Regions from separate parts of the Pseudarthrobacter sp. CCNWLW217 genome, predicted to be linked through region 2. Evidence: riboswitches for the same ligand, from Rfam matches in the RefSeq annotation. Region 2 holds a riboswitch; the other holds the start of a gene.
The links. A riboswitch is a leader RNA that binds a small molecule or an ion and turns the genes downstream of it on or off. The one in region 2 is predicted to bind cyclic di-AMP.

Region 1 (7,005 bases), on a different contig from region 2:
CAAGCTGGTCCCCACCGCTGAGGTGGGTTTCCTGGGCATGGCCCGGGACGAGGAAACCCTGGACATCATCACGTACGCCGAACGCCTCCCCGAGAACCTCACCGACCGGCAGATCTTCGTCCTGGACCCCATGCTTGCCACCGGCGGCACCCTCCGCGAAGCCATTAAATTCCTGTTCAAGCGCGGAGCCTCCGACGTCACCTGCATCTGCCTGCTGGCCGCCCCTGAAGGGCTGGCCAAGCTGGAGGAGGAACTGTCCGACGCCAACGTGACCATCGTCCTGGCGTCCATCGACGAAAAGCTCAACGAGAAGTCGTACATCGTCCCCGGACTGGGCGACGCCGGCGACCGCCTTTACGGGATCGCGGGATAGCCCGGGCGGGGCGAGAGGACCCCTCAGCGGCCGGACAGCTCTGGCCAGGGGTTACGGGGTTCCGGATTCAGCATCGGCCCGTTAGCCTGTGCGGATGGACTGGAAACTTGAACTCGTTTTTGTACCCGTCTCCGACGTCGACCGCGCCAAGGACTTCTATGTCAACAAAGTGGGGTTCAACGCGGATTTCGACGAGCGGCCCAGCGATTCCATCCGCTTCGTCCAACTGACGCCGCCCGGCTCGGCCTGCTCGATCAGCATCGGCGAAGGGCTCACCGATGCCCCTCCGGGCAGCGCACCAAACCTGCAAATCGTCGTCGATGACATCCAAGCCGCCCATGACCACCTCAAGGGCAACGGCGTGGACGTGAGTGATATCGACATCCAGGACTGGGGACATTTCGTGTACTTTGCGGACCCGGACGGGAACAAGTGGGCCGTGCAGTACATCCCGGGGCGCGGCGCCTCAAGCAATACGTAAGGCAAAATGGGGTTCATGACCCTGCCCATTCCTGCCGCCACACGAACACTGACCTGCCGCGCCGTCCTCTTTGACATGGACGGCACGCTGGTGGACTCCACAGCGGTCGTGGAGCAGGTGTGGGGCGAGTTCGCCGCCCGCTACGGCCTGGACATCGCCGAGATCCTGCGCACCTCCCACGGCGTCCAGGCAGGCGATACCGTGCGCCGGTTCGCGCCTGCCGGTGCCGACATCGTTGCGCTCACTGCAGAACTTGGTGCCATGGAACGGGTGCGGACTGCCGGCATCGTTGCGCTGCCCGGTGCCTCCGAACTGCTCCGGAGCCTGCCCGCGGAGGCCGTGGCCCTGGTGACGTCGGCGGACCGGATCCTGGCTGACATCCGCATGGATGCCGCTGGACTGGCCATGCCTGCCGTTGCCGTGACGGCTGACCTCGTGACGCGCGGCAAGCCGCATCCGGAAGGCTACCTGACCGCTGCCGGTTTGCTGGGCGTGGAGCCGGAGGATGCCGTGGTCTTTGAGGATGCCCCGGCTGGAATCGCGGCCGGAGTGGCTGCGGGCATCCGGACCGTGGCGGTGGGCCCAAACACGGGCGAATTACCGGCGGGAGTGCTCCATATCCCGGATTACACCGCGGTCACGGCCTCGGTGGAAACGGACGCCGCAGGTCGGCGGATTATTTCTTTCCGGCTTTGAGGTCGGCTACGACCTTCGCGATCCGCCTCGCCCTGGTTTCCTCCGTTTTGGCATCCCCGAGCGGCTCCACATAACGTCGCTGCGCGCTGTAGTTCAGGGTGGCATAGAACGCCTGGGCATCCGGTTCGGCGGCCATGGCTGCGGCCAGGTCATCCGGGACTTCAATGATCCGGGGCTGCGTGTCGAGTTCCAGATCCACTTCAACAGTGTCGCCAGCCTCTACGCCGGTGAATTCCCGGTTGGCGGTGCTCACCCCAACCAGGCTCTGCCCGCCCATCACCGCGATGCTGCTCCGGTAGCTCTTGCCGTTGATGGTTACCACTACCGGCGGGCGCTTGCCTGCGCCCAGGGCAGTCACAACCTCCTCCGGAACCTCAATACCAGCTTTGTTGCCGCTGCCCAGGATAGTCGTGGTGAATTTCATGGCCCCAGTATGGCCCGGAGCCGCAGGTCAGGGAAGTCCGGCCCCCGCGAACATACAACGCCAAAAAGCAGCAGGCCCTGAACCGGGGGATTCAGGGCCTGCTGCTTCGGATGGCGGAAGCCGCAATTACCGGCTTAGTACCAGTTGTTCGACAAGTGGAAATTCAGCGCGCCGCACGGCGACTGGTAGCGCTCCTGGATGTAGTTCAGGCCCCAGTTGATCTGCGTGCGGTAGTTGGTGAGGTAGTCCGCCCCGGCGCTCGCCATCTTCTCGGCGGGCAGCGACTGGACAATGCCGTACGCGCCGCTGCTCGCGTTGGTGGCCGTGGTGGTCCAATCAGATTCCTTGGTCCACAACGTCTGCAGGCACTGCATCTGGTCGGCTGACCAGCCATAGCTGCCAAGCTGGCTCGCCGCATAGGCCTGGGCCCCGGCCGGATCGTTGACGGCGACGACGGGGGCCGGTGCGGGCTCAGGGGCGGGGGCCGGTGCGGGTGCCGGTGCTGGTGCGGGTGCCGGTGCTGGTGCCGGTTCGGCGGCCTGCGGGGCAACGCTGATGTCGGCCGGAGCTGGTTCAGGGGCCGGGTTGGCCCGCATCTCGGCCTTTTCCAGCCTCAAGTTGGATTCAAGCTCTGCCGCCGAGGACTGGGTCCCGCTGACCGCCACCGGAGTCATGGATTCGGAAGCCTGGCCTGCTGCGCCGACCCCGATGAGGAGGGCGCAGGCCGCACCGAAAACGGCTGCACGCTTGCCCAGGGACGAAGCTTTTGTGTGTTGCGCCGTGGTCTTGCCACGGCCGTTGACTTTATGTGCACCGCGCTCTGGGCGCGCTTGTACCTTGAATTCAGACATGATGGATCGCCTCTCACACCTGCGGAGTTAGCTGTCGGGTTCGGATGAGGGCATCCGGCCACACGGAAAGATCACGTGCTGGCTTCACCCCAAGGGCAGTTAAGTGCCCGGGACTCTGGGTCCCCCGCCTCTGCCTGGTCAAGCGGAATCCGGGAAGCGGCAGAGCTTGGCGTCATCCGGATATGCGGCTCAAAGGGAACCGCACCCCATCGACGCTACAGGAGCGCGACGCTTAAGTCACATTTTGGTAACAGAGATCACGACGCCGGTGCGTTGCCTTGCTATGAGCCGTTGATCGCCGGCAGGCGCAACGTGAACTGGGTCCGACCCGGCCGGGAGTTCACTTCCACGTTGCCGCCGTGGGCCTCCACAATGGACTGCACAATGGACAGCCCAAGCCCGCTGGAGCCTTCCGAAGCCGCCGCGCCGGAGGACCGTGAAGATCCAGTCCGTGCCGCGTCTGCGCGGGCAAACCGGGCAAAAACGTGGTCCACGAATTCCGGCGGGATGCCGGCGCCGTCGTCCGTTACTGTCACCACGGCACTGCCGTCGTCGGACCTCATCACGGCCGTGGTGACCGTTGTGCCCGGAGCAGTGTGTTTGCGGGCGTTGGACAGCAGGTTCACCAACGCCTGGCGCAGCTGCGACGCATCGGCATTGACCGCAAGCGGCTCGTCCGGAAGCTCAAGATGCCAGTTGTGGCCGGGTGCGATGATTTTTTCGTCGCTGACGGTTTCGATCACCAGCTGCGTCAGATCCACCTCACTGAGTTTCAACGGCTGGCCCTCGTCCAGCCTGGCGAGCAGGAGCAGGTCTTCCACCAGTGTGGTCATGCGCTCGGACTGGTTCTGAACCCGGGCCAGCGATTTCCGGCCATCCGGAGTGAAGTTCTCGGTCATCCGCATTAGCTCCGTGTAACCGCGGATGGCGGTGAGCGGAGTGCGCAGTTCGTGGGACGCGTCGGCAACGAATTGCCGTACCTTGGTCTCGCTTTGCTGCCGGGCCTGCAGCGCGTTGGCCACGTTGTCGAGCATGAGGTTCAGCGCATGCCCCACGCTGCCCACCTCGGTTCCGGGGTTGGAGTTCGACGGCGGGACGCGCACCGCGAGTGCCACCTCGCCGGCGTCCAGCGGGAGCCGCGAGACGCGTGTGGCCACCTCGGAAAGCTGCTCCAGCGGCTGCATGGTGCGCCGGATGAGGATAGTCCCGGCCAGGCCAATCAAGACCAGCCCTCCAAGGGAAACAAAAACGAAGGTCCACACCAGGGAGGTGAGGGTGCTTTCCTTGCCGGCGAGCGGGAGCCCGGTCACCAGGACATCACCGTAGTTCGTTGCCACTGCAATCAGCCGGTACTCGCCATTGGAGAGCGTCCGGTCCACAGGGCGGGAATCCTTCTGGAGGGCCAGCAGGATCTCCTTGTCCTCAGCGGACAGGGGAGAACGCGTGGTATCGGAGGCCAGGAATCCGGCGCTGTTGACCTGCCCATTCAGGATCCGGGCGTTGAGCGTACCCACGCTTTGCCCACGGGAATCCAGCGGGTCCGGCCTGCCGTTGAAGCCGCCCAGCGGCGGCCGGCCGGGGTCGTTGGACCGGGAGGCAGCCTGGCTGAGCTGTTCGTCGAGCTGGCGTGTAAGGAACGAGTCCATGGAAGCGTAGCTGAAGAGGCCAACGGCGCCGCAGATGGCCACCAGCAGGGCCATGGCAACCAGTACAAGGCGTGTACGCAGATGCCAGGTGGAGGGCTTCAGCCAGCTCCGGCCATGCGTGGGCGCCACTGCAGGCAGTGAGGGCATGGCCTAGTCCGCCGGTTTGATGACGTATCCGGCGCCGCGCACCGTGTGGATCATGGGCGGATGCACGGCATCGACCTTCTTGCGCAGGTACGAGATGTAGAGCTCCACAATGTTGGCCTGCCCGCCAAAGTCGTAGTTCCAGACGCGGTCCAGGATTTGCGCCTTGCTGATGACGCGCCTGGGGTTCTCCATGAGGTACCGGAGCAGCTCGAACTGCGTGGCAGTCAGCTGCAGTTCATCGCCGGCCCTGCTCACCTCGCGGGTATCGATGTTGAGGACGAGGTCACCCACTACCAGCTCAGCGGTGTCCATCGCTGCCACGCCGGATCGCTGCACCAGCCGGTGCAGCCGGAGGAGGACCTCCTCCATGCTGAACGGCTTGGTCACGTAGTCGTCACCGCCGGCAGCCAGACCCACAATCCGGTCCTGGACGGCATCCTTGGCAGTCAGGAAGAGCGCCGGTACTTCAGGCGCGAAGGCGCGGATCCTGGTCAGCAGCTCGACGCCGTCAAACCCGGGAAGCATCACGTCGAGAACAAGGACGTCCGGGCGGAACTCCTTGGCGAGCTTCACAGCCTCGGGACCGTCAGCGGCGACGGCCACCGACCATCCGGCCATGCGCAGGCCCATGCTCATCAGTTCGGAGAGGCTGGGCTCGTCGTCGACCACCAAGGCACGGATGGGGGAGCCGTCCGGGTGGGTAAGTTGGGGAAGGTTGTTGGTCATGGAGTGCGAAGTGGCCATGGGACAACTCTCCGATGCGTCGTTGAGCCCCCGCTTTAGGCTTCCTGTGCGCTGGCTGTGAATCCCAGCCTAGCGAGCTGAAAGCTGCCCAGCGGCAGATTCCCCTGACGATCAACCGGGACTTTTCCCTGGCTTTGGTGGCGTCCAGCAGGCCCCCTTCGACGCTCCCAGCGGTTTCCGGGGCGGACGGGGGTGGAATTTTTTTGTCCGGATGGCGGCGGAGCTGGACACCACGGCAAATCAAGGGGTGTATTTCAGCAACTCCATCGCTGGTGAATTGTGGTGGCCCTTTTATGGGTTCGGGCGAATAATATTCGGGAAAGATGGTTTTCCAACCAATCGTTCTGGAAAACATCTGTTATTTTATCGCTCTGTCAGAATCGTGATCTGAGCCACATTCTCTGAATTCGTCTCACTATGCGGAACGATCCGTCCATTGTTACTTGCAAGTTCGCATTGTTACGTTGCACACTTCAATTGTGAACAAGAACTCAACAGCACCTGCAGCCGCAGAATATTGGCCCAGCACACCCGCTGCTGCCGACATGCGCTGTTGTCGAATGCACGCCTGACCTTCACACCCCGCGAAGTTCCTAGGCATTCGCCCCCCAGCCCAGCGTCGGGCGCCCCTCCCCAGATCTCATTGCGGGGAAACCAAGCATTCGAGCCGCGATGACGGCCATTCACATTGAGGTAACTAATCCATGTCAGTTGCATCCGGATACGTCCACATCTCTGTCCGAAACGCCACCAAGGCAGCCCAGCCCTCTGGCCTGCGCCAGGGTTTCGGTGCCCGCCCGGCGTTCGCTCCCGCCGCGCCCGGTACCAGCTTCCCCGCTCCCGGCTACGCCCCGCAGGGCTACAACCCCAACTCTTATGGCCAACTCCGCGCCGTCCAGCCCGCCGACGCGGCCCCGGTCACCGCACCCACGCCGGTTGTGGCGGGACCCAACACTGTCCGCCCGGTAGCAAACGACAACGTCGCCCGCGGCTTCGTGCTCTACATGGGCATCGACGAGGAAACGGCAGCTGCTGCCGGAACCTCCATCGCCAAGCTTGCCCAGGAAATCCGCGCCTACGCCCAGTCGCTGGTGTCGGGGGCCGAAAGCTACGCGGCGGTGGCCGTCGCGCCGGCCAGCACCCCCGGGTCCGCGCTCGACGTCGTCCGTTCCACCTTTGGCGACCCCACGGTGAACGCTCGCCAGCGCACTGAAACCGCACGCCAGCAGCAAGCCCAGGACCCGCGCCCCTCCGGCGTGCTGATCGACCTCGCCCGCCGCGAGGTCCACCTGGACGGCGAATCCCTGAACCTCACGTTCAAGGAGTTTGAGCTCCTTAACTACCTCGTGGAGAACGGCACCCGCACCGTGGGCCGCGACGAATTGCTCGAAGGCCTGTGGCGCAACGCCGAGGAAGTCCCCAACGAGCGGACCATTGACGTCCATATCCGCCGCCTCCGCTCCAAGCTGGGACGCCTCGCCAACACCGTGCGAACCGTCCGCGGCCAGGGCTACCGCTTCTACGAGCACCCGGAAGTTGTTGTCTGGGCCGCTCCGGAATACTCGATCTAGTCCTACAGAAACGCGCGAAAGCGCCTGTCCCGCTGGGGCAGGCGCTTTCGCTTTCGCGGCACGATCCCTCTG
Region 2 (7,005 bases):
GTGTTCGTCGTCGACGTTGGAGTCCTGGCGTGCAGCATTGGCTGAGGAAATGTCGGCCCGCAGCGCCGGAAGCAGGGCAAGCTTTCGCGCACGCTCTTCCTCCAGCAGGATCCGGAACCGCTCAAAGTCAGCCATGGGAAAAGCCTACGCCGCGGCACCTTCGCAGGACTCGACAAGTGGCACTCAACGGAGCATGCTGTCACTCGTAAGCGCCTCAGATGCCACCTGGTAATCCGTTTGACGCCGCGGGTGATTCCTACACCATTCCACCGGGGCATGACTCCTGGGTGGACGGCGACCAGGCCTTCGTCGGCATTGAATTCGTCAGCGCCGCCGAATTTGCCAAACCAGCACCGGACTCCGCCTAGCCTTCGCGTCAGCGCCCGGCCGGGTCAGTACCAGTTGTATTGGACGGAGTGGTTCCAGGCCCCGCACGGAGACGTGTAACGGTCCCGGATGTACCCGAGGCCCCACTCGACCTGCGTCCGGTAATTGGTGAGCCAGTCGCTGCCGGCGCTGGCGTACTTCCCGGCGGGCAGCGCCTGGGCGATCCCGTAAGCGCCGGAGTAGGGGTTGGTGGCCGTGGTCAGCCAGTTGGATTCCTTGGTCCACAGCTGCGCCAGGCACAGGAACTGGTCCTGGCCCCAGCCATAGGCGGACAGCCGGCCCGAAGCGTAACTCTTAGCTCCGGCGGGGTCGTTGACGGCACCGCCAGGAACGGAAGGGACGACGACGGGCGGCGGGCTCGGCGTCGGACCAGGGGCGGGAGGCGGAGCCGGCGCCGGCTCCGCCGGAGCAGCTGGGCCGGCCGGTGCGGCGGGCCCTGGATTTACCGGCTTCTGGGCGGCGGCCAGGGCCGCGGCCTTGGCCGCCGCCTCGGCCTGTTGGCGGGCCTGCTCCTGCGCTGCGGCGCGTTTAGCTGCCTGCGCGGTCTCGTAGGCAGCCAAAGCCGCCTGGCCCTGCCGGAACTCCCCTTCGACGGCGGCAGTGGTGCCCTTGAGGGATGCCAGCTGCGCGGTCAGTTCCTGGCTGTGCTCCTGCTGCTCCGCAACCTGCCGCGACATGGCCTGCTGGGCCGCCTGGGCGGCGTCGAGCTTGCTCTTGGCTTCCCCTGACAGCCGTTCGCGTTCAATCCTCGCTGCCCTTTCCTGATCGGCGAGGGCCCTGGCGACCCGTTCGGCAGCCGCGGATTTGTTCACCAGGGCCGCGGTCTTGTCGCTGACGATCTGCACGATATTCAGACCCTGGATGCTGTTGGTCTGGACGGCGTCGAGGGCTACGAAGAATCCCATATTGGTGCCGCCGGTCTTGTACGACTGGGCTGCCAGGGCGCCGATTTCCTTTTTGTACTGCCCGAGTTCCGCCGTGGCGCGTGCAGTCTGTGCGGTGAGGACGTCAACCCTTGAGCTGGCAGCCTGGAGCGCTGCGTCCGCCGCGGCGTATTCGGCAGCGGACGTCACGGCAGCGCCACCCAGTGCCTCAGCCTGCGTCTGCAGCCCACCCAACAGTTCGTTGATCCTGGTGACCTCCGCAGCCTTACCGGCCTCGCTTTGCTTGGCGTTTTGCACGTCCTGCCAGGAAGGGTAACCGCCTGGCGGAGTATCGTCGTCGGCATGCGAAGGCGCCGTGGCGAGCGGGGCCGCCAAAACAACCGCCAGCAGGCCCGCAACGGCAGGCAGCCTCATTCTTTGAGCAAACCGGGACATAGTTGGTGAGCTTACCGGGCGAAACTCTTGCCTAGTGGATGCTGGTCCAACATTGTTATCCAGCAGAGATCCCTCCCGTAGCAGCCGCAGGGCAGGCCTCTTTTACCACGCATCAGGCCTCAATCTGAGGATCAAAATGCCACACGGCCTCTTTTGTTACGTGATTTCCATCACGCGGCACCAGCTTTCGCAGCATATGCCGCTATCGGGGCCTGACCTGCAACGTCATTCCACACACGGAAGAACCCCACCCGAAGATAAGGTGGCTTTTTGGCCTACATTCCGTTACCGGAATGTGACATTCCAAAAGAGCAGAGGTTATGGTCGAGCGGTGTCCTGGCTCAAGCCGGGGCATTCCCGTCAGTATGCCGAACCCTGCCGCTGAACCGGGACCCCAGTTACTTTCACTGGCAGGGACGGGGGAACCACGTTTCCACGGCTTCGTTCCGAAGCCTTGGGGTTAAGTCGATATCGCTCCGTCCCGTACGGAGCCGTAACCGGCCGGGTGTCTCCGACCCGAACCCGACAGCTCACCCCGCAGGCATGGGAGAGGCGATTACCCGTGTCAAAAAACTCCACTGCCGCACGCCATCGTGCGACTTCTGTCCGCCCCACCGTCCTGGTTGGCCTGTCTTCCTCGGCCAAAGCCCGCGCACTGACGTTCGGCCGGCCCGCACTTGCCGCAGTTGCCGCGTCCGGGCTGCTCTTTAGCGTTGGCACCCCGGCGCAGGCCGGCGTCCACGGCCCGGACTCGTCCGGGACCGTCAATGTGCAGGGCCAGACCAGCGCACCGGCACCTGCACCGGCCGCCGTTGCACCGGCCGCGGCTGCCGCTCCGGCCGCCGCAGCCACCGTCCACACGGTCGTCTCAGGCGACACCCTGGGCGCAATTTCCGCCGCCTACGGCGTGGCCCTGAACGACGTCCTGGCTGTGAACGGCCTGTCGCTGACCACCATCATCTACCCCGGTGACCAGATCCAGATCCCGGGTGCCGGCTACACTGCTCCGGCTCCGGCTCCGGTGGCGAAGGCAGCCGCAGCGCCCACTGCCCCGGCCAACACCGGCGTCCAGCTGGCTTCCACTGCCGCCCCGGCGGCGCAGGCACCGTCCGGCTCGCTCGGCGCTGCCATCCTGGCTTCCGCCTATTCGCAGCTCGGCGTTCAGCAGGACTGCACCGCCATGGTGGAGAAGGCACTGCGCTCGGTGGGCAAGAGCGTGGGAGACCTGGCACCCACCCAATTCTTCGCGTACGGCACCGTGGTGGGCACCCCTGCAGCCGGTGACCTGGTCATCACCGCCGGCCACGTGGGCGTCTACGCCGGCAATGGCCAGGTTGTTAGCGGCGGCGTGGACGGTTACAAGACCGAAGTCCACTCCATCAGCTGGTTGTCGGGAGCGTCCTTCGTCCGCGTAGCGTGAGTCCGGCCGGTTCGACGGCGGCGGGCGGCAATCAGCCGCCTGTCGCCGTCGTCCCCCGTTTTTGTTCGCTCAGGTTCCGCAGAACGTCCGGTAGCTGCCGAAGTCAACAGGCGCGGGACCGGCGTAGCGTTCCAGGCCGGGGCGCTCAGTGTACGGCTGCGTCAGGACGTCCACCAGGCGGTGGAACGGGTCCAGGTCGCCGGCGGTAGCGGCGCCCAGGGCTTCTTCCACCAAGTGGTTCCTGGGGATGTAGACAGGGTTCACCCGGTCCATCATGTCTGCGTCCGGTGCCAGGGCGAGCCACTTCTTGGTCCACGCGTCAAATGCTCCTGGGTCCGTGAACATGGTACGGGCTGCGCCGGGTGTACCGCGGGCTGCGGACCCGAGGCCCCGGAGGAACGAGGTGTAATCAACCTGCCCCTCTTCAAGCATTGCGAGCAGGTCATTCACCAGAGGCCCCGCTTCGTCGTCCCTTGCCTCCGCGCCGAGCCCCAGCTTGGATTTCATCCCGGTGGACCAGGCCGTACTGTACAGCTTCCGGAACGCGCCCAGTGACTCCACAGCGAGCGCAACGGCCTGCTCCTGATCCTCGTGGAGCAGGGGCAGAAGCGCCTCGGCCAGCCGGGTGAGGTTCCATTCAGCGATGACTGGCTGGTTGGCGTAGGCGTAACGTCCGCCGGCGTCGATGGAGCTGTAGACCGCACCGGGGTTGAAGGCATCCATAAACGCGCACGGTCCATAGTCGATGGTCTCGCCCGAGATGGTCATGTTGTCCGTGTTCATTACCCCGTGGACAAATCCCACGAGCATCCACTGGGCCACCAGGGACGCCTGGGCGGCGATGACCGCATCGAACAGCGCGAGATAGGGCTGGTCCGCCTTCGCGGCGTCCGGATGATGGCGGCTGATCGCGTGGTCGGCCAGCCGACGGAGGAGCTCCGTGTCGCCGTTGACCCGGGCGAACTGGAAGCTGCCCACACGCAGATGGCTGCTCGCAACGCGGGTCAGCACAGCCCCGGGAAGCATGGTTTCGCGGCGGACTGGCCGTCCCGTGGCCACGACGGCAAGCGACCGTGTGGTGGGAATGCCCATGGCATACATGGCTTCACTGACGAGGTATTCGCGCAGCATCGGACCGACGACGGCGAGGCCGTCACCGGCACGGGCGAACGGGGTACGGCCCGAGCCCTTGAGGTGCACATCGCGGAGGCGCCCGTGAATATCCGTGACCTCCCCCAGCAGGAGGGCGCGCCCGTCTCCCAAGAGTGGCGAATAGCCTCCGAACTGATGCCCGGCGTATGCCTGGGCCACAGGCGTGGCACCTTCCGGGACCCGGTTGCCGATGAGCATTAGCGTCCCCTCCGGGGTCCGCAGCAACGCCGGATCCAGGCCAAGTTCGCTGGCCAGCGGCTCGTTCAGCACGAGGAGTTGCGGGGACGGAGCTTCCTCGGCCTGCCAAGGTACAGCAAGCTCCTCGAACTCCCGGGCGAAGCGGCCATCGAAGGTGAGCGTTGTTGGCGTTGTGGTGCTCATCTTTCAAGACTACCCGCGCCTGCGGCGGGACCGGCGGCGTAAAATCTTTCGTACCGGTTCATCGCTGCCCAGGCAGTCAGGGTAATGGGAAGGTCGCGGTACCCATGGTCAAGAATCCGTTCGGGCATCATCAGCACGAGGAACAGAAACCGCCCGATTCAGCCAAACACAGCCACCGGCCCTGGCTGAAGAGGGAGGATGCAGGTTTTGAACACGGGCGGAGCAGTCTCTTCTTCCTCGCCCATGACCTTCCCCAGCCGCCCACTGTGACCTGCATCCAGGGACATGAGATACCGGACGGGCAAACCACGTGCCACCACGGCCATCCCATCGGGTGACGCCGCGCGTCAGACGTGCTGCTTGAACCACGCCAACGTGTCGTTCCAGGCCGCCGTTGCCTGGGCCTCGTTGTACCGTTCACCGGTGTCGTTGTGGAAGGCGTGGTCCACGCCCGGGTAAACGGTCAACTGGTGTGTGATGTTGTTGGCCGCCAACGCGTCCTTCAGTGCCGGCATGGCCCCCGTGATCCGCTGGTCCCGCTCGGCATAGACGCCGAAGACCGCTGCCTTGATGGCTGGGACTTTGTTGAGGTCCGGTGCCGGGCCGTAGAAAGCGGCCGTGGCTGCGAGCCCGCTGAGCTCCGTCGACGCCTGCCACGTGATTCCGCCACCGAAGCAGTAACCGTTCATGGCGATCCTCGCCGGGTCCACGAAGTCCTGTGACGCCAGGTAGTCAAAGGCCGCGGCGAAATCGGCCACGTGGCGTTTGGCGCCGGCGCCCGTCAGCGCACCAGGTACCGCGTCGGCATCCATCCCCGCAGTCCCGCCCTCCCTGCTGAGCAGGTCCAGGGCCAGCGCACTGTAGCCGGCTTTGGCGAACCGCCGGGCAACGTCCTGGATGTGCGGGGTGAGTCCGCGGTTCTCGTGGCAGACCAGCACTGCAGGACCGGCCGCTCCCCCGTCGGGCCGGGCAAGGTAGCCCCTGATGTCGGTGCCGCTGGAAGGGAAGGTGATTGTCGACGTCGTCAGCCCTGTTGTTCCCTCGGGAACGGAGAGCGGGCTCTTGGCTCCGGGGACGGCACCGGCGGCCGCGGTGCCCTTGCCTGCCGCCGAGGACGTTGGAGAGGGGGTGGGCATGGGGTCGGTGCTCCGCGGGACTTCTTCGGGGGTGCAGCCCACGAGCAACATTGCGGCCGAGGTCGCTGCCATGCTTCCGGTGATGAAAGCGACGCGGCGGGTAAACGTGCGGTGGGTCATGTCCCCGGCACGGTAATCGTCGAAGAATTCCTCGATCAGATACTTCTCAAACTTGCCAAGCTGGATCATGGGAGCCTCCTGGGATGCCCAAACATCCTCCTCCGATGTCAGGCGACGGGCAAGGGGCGCCGGACGTTGCGGGGGTTGTTGTTTAGTGCGGTTGCCGGCGTTTAGGGAAGGCGATCCGGTCCAGGTCATGGGCGGCAATGACGGCAGCCCCGCCGGCACGGTCCCGGGCCTGCCGGGCGAGGAGCGTGACGTCATCGCCATACCGCGAGGAGAAGTGCGTCAGGATCAGCGTGCCGACGGCGGCGCTGGCCGCCAACTCCCCTGCCTGCCCGGCGGTGAGGTGCCGGTACTCCCTGGCGAGCCCGGCGTCGTCGTTGCTGAATGTTGACTCCGCCACGAGCAGATCCGCACCTTCAGCCAGTTTCTCCGCGCCCGCGCAAGGGGCGGTGTCCATCACAAAGGCGAATTTCTGGCCGGGGCGGGCCACCGTCACGTCCTCAAGACGGACGTTTCCCAGGCTTCTCTCACGCTCCAGGCGCCCGACGTCGGCTCCCCTGATTCCTGCCGCGGCCAGCCTATCCGGAAGGAAAGTGTGGCCATCTGGTTCGGTGAGCCGGTAACCGTACGTTTCGATGCGGTGCTTTAGCGGCTGGACCTCCAGGCCGGGCGCCACGGTTCCCGCGGCGCCGTGCGGATACAGCCGCAAATCAATCCCGGGAGAACTAACCGCAACCAGGGCACGGACGAGGTCCTCCCCCGAAGCCGGAAAGTGCAGGTGGACCGGATGGGCAACGCCGTCCAAGGCCATCCGCGACAGCACGCCGGGCAGTCCGAAGCAGTGGTCGCCGTGCACATGGGTCAGGCAGATGCGTGTGATTTGGCTGGCCGCTACCCCGGCGTGGAGCATCTGGCGCTGGGTTCCCTCGCCAGGGTCAAAGAGCAGGCCCTCGCCGTCCCACCGCAACAGGTAGCCGTTATGGTTCCGCGTCCGCGTGGGGACTTGGGAGGCTGTGCCGAGAATGACGAGGTCACGCATGGGGATAGCGTAACCAAGCCTGGTTTGGCGATGAGCGCTGGGACG

Region 1: linked by a shared signal. The riboswitch ahead of V9L18_RS15470 (hypothetical protein) and the one ahead of V9L18_RS15910 (C40 family peptidase) in region 2 are both predicted to bind cyclic di-AMP.

Annotation. Positions count from the first base shown of each region.
Region 1 covers NZ_JBBCBT010000013.1:63,394-70,398, forward strand. The annotation lists gene upp (uracil phosphoribosyltransferase) at 1-373, shown strand, start outside; gene V9L18_RS15455 (glyoxalase superfamily protein) at 468-854, shown strand; gene V9L18_RS15460 (HAD-IA family hydrolase) at 861-1,550, shown strand; gene V9L18_RS15465 (YdeI/OmpD-associated family protein) at 1,531-1,974, opposite strand; gene V9L18_RS15470 (hypothetical protein) at 2,109-2,825, opposite strand; cyclic di-AMP (ydaO/yuaA leader) riboswitch at 2,831-2,990, opposite strand; gene V9L18_RS15475 (sensor histidine kinase) at 3,107-4,618, opposite strand; gene V9L18_RS15480 (response regulator transcription factor) at 4,622-5,362, opposite strand; gene V9L18_RS15485 (winged helix-turn-helix domain-containing protein) at 6,067-6,933, shown strand.
Region 2 covers NZ_JBBCBT010000014.1:18,034-25,038, forward strand. The annotation lists gene V9L18_RS15895 (TraR/DksA family transcriptional regulator) at 1-135, opposite strand, end outside; gene V9L18_RS15900 (hypothetical protein) at 219-368, shown strand; gene V9L18_RS15905 (lytic transglycosylase domain-containing protein) at 393-1,685, opposite strand; cyclic di-AMP (ydaO/yuaA leader) riboswitch at 2,064-2,265, shown strand; gene V9L18_RS15910 (C40 family peptidase) at 2,269-3,126, shown strand; gene V9L18_RS15915 (protein adenylyltransferase SelO) at 3,196-4,659, opposite strand; gene V9L18_RS15920 (dienelactone hydrolase family protein) at 5,007-5,984, opposite strand; gene V9L18_RS15925 (ribonuclease Z) at 6,067-6,960, opposite strand.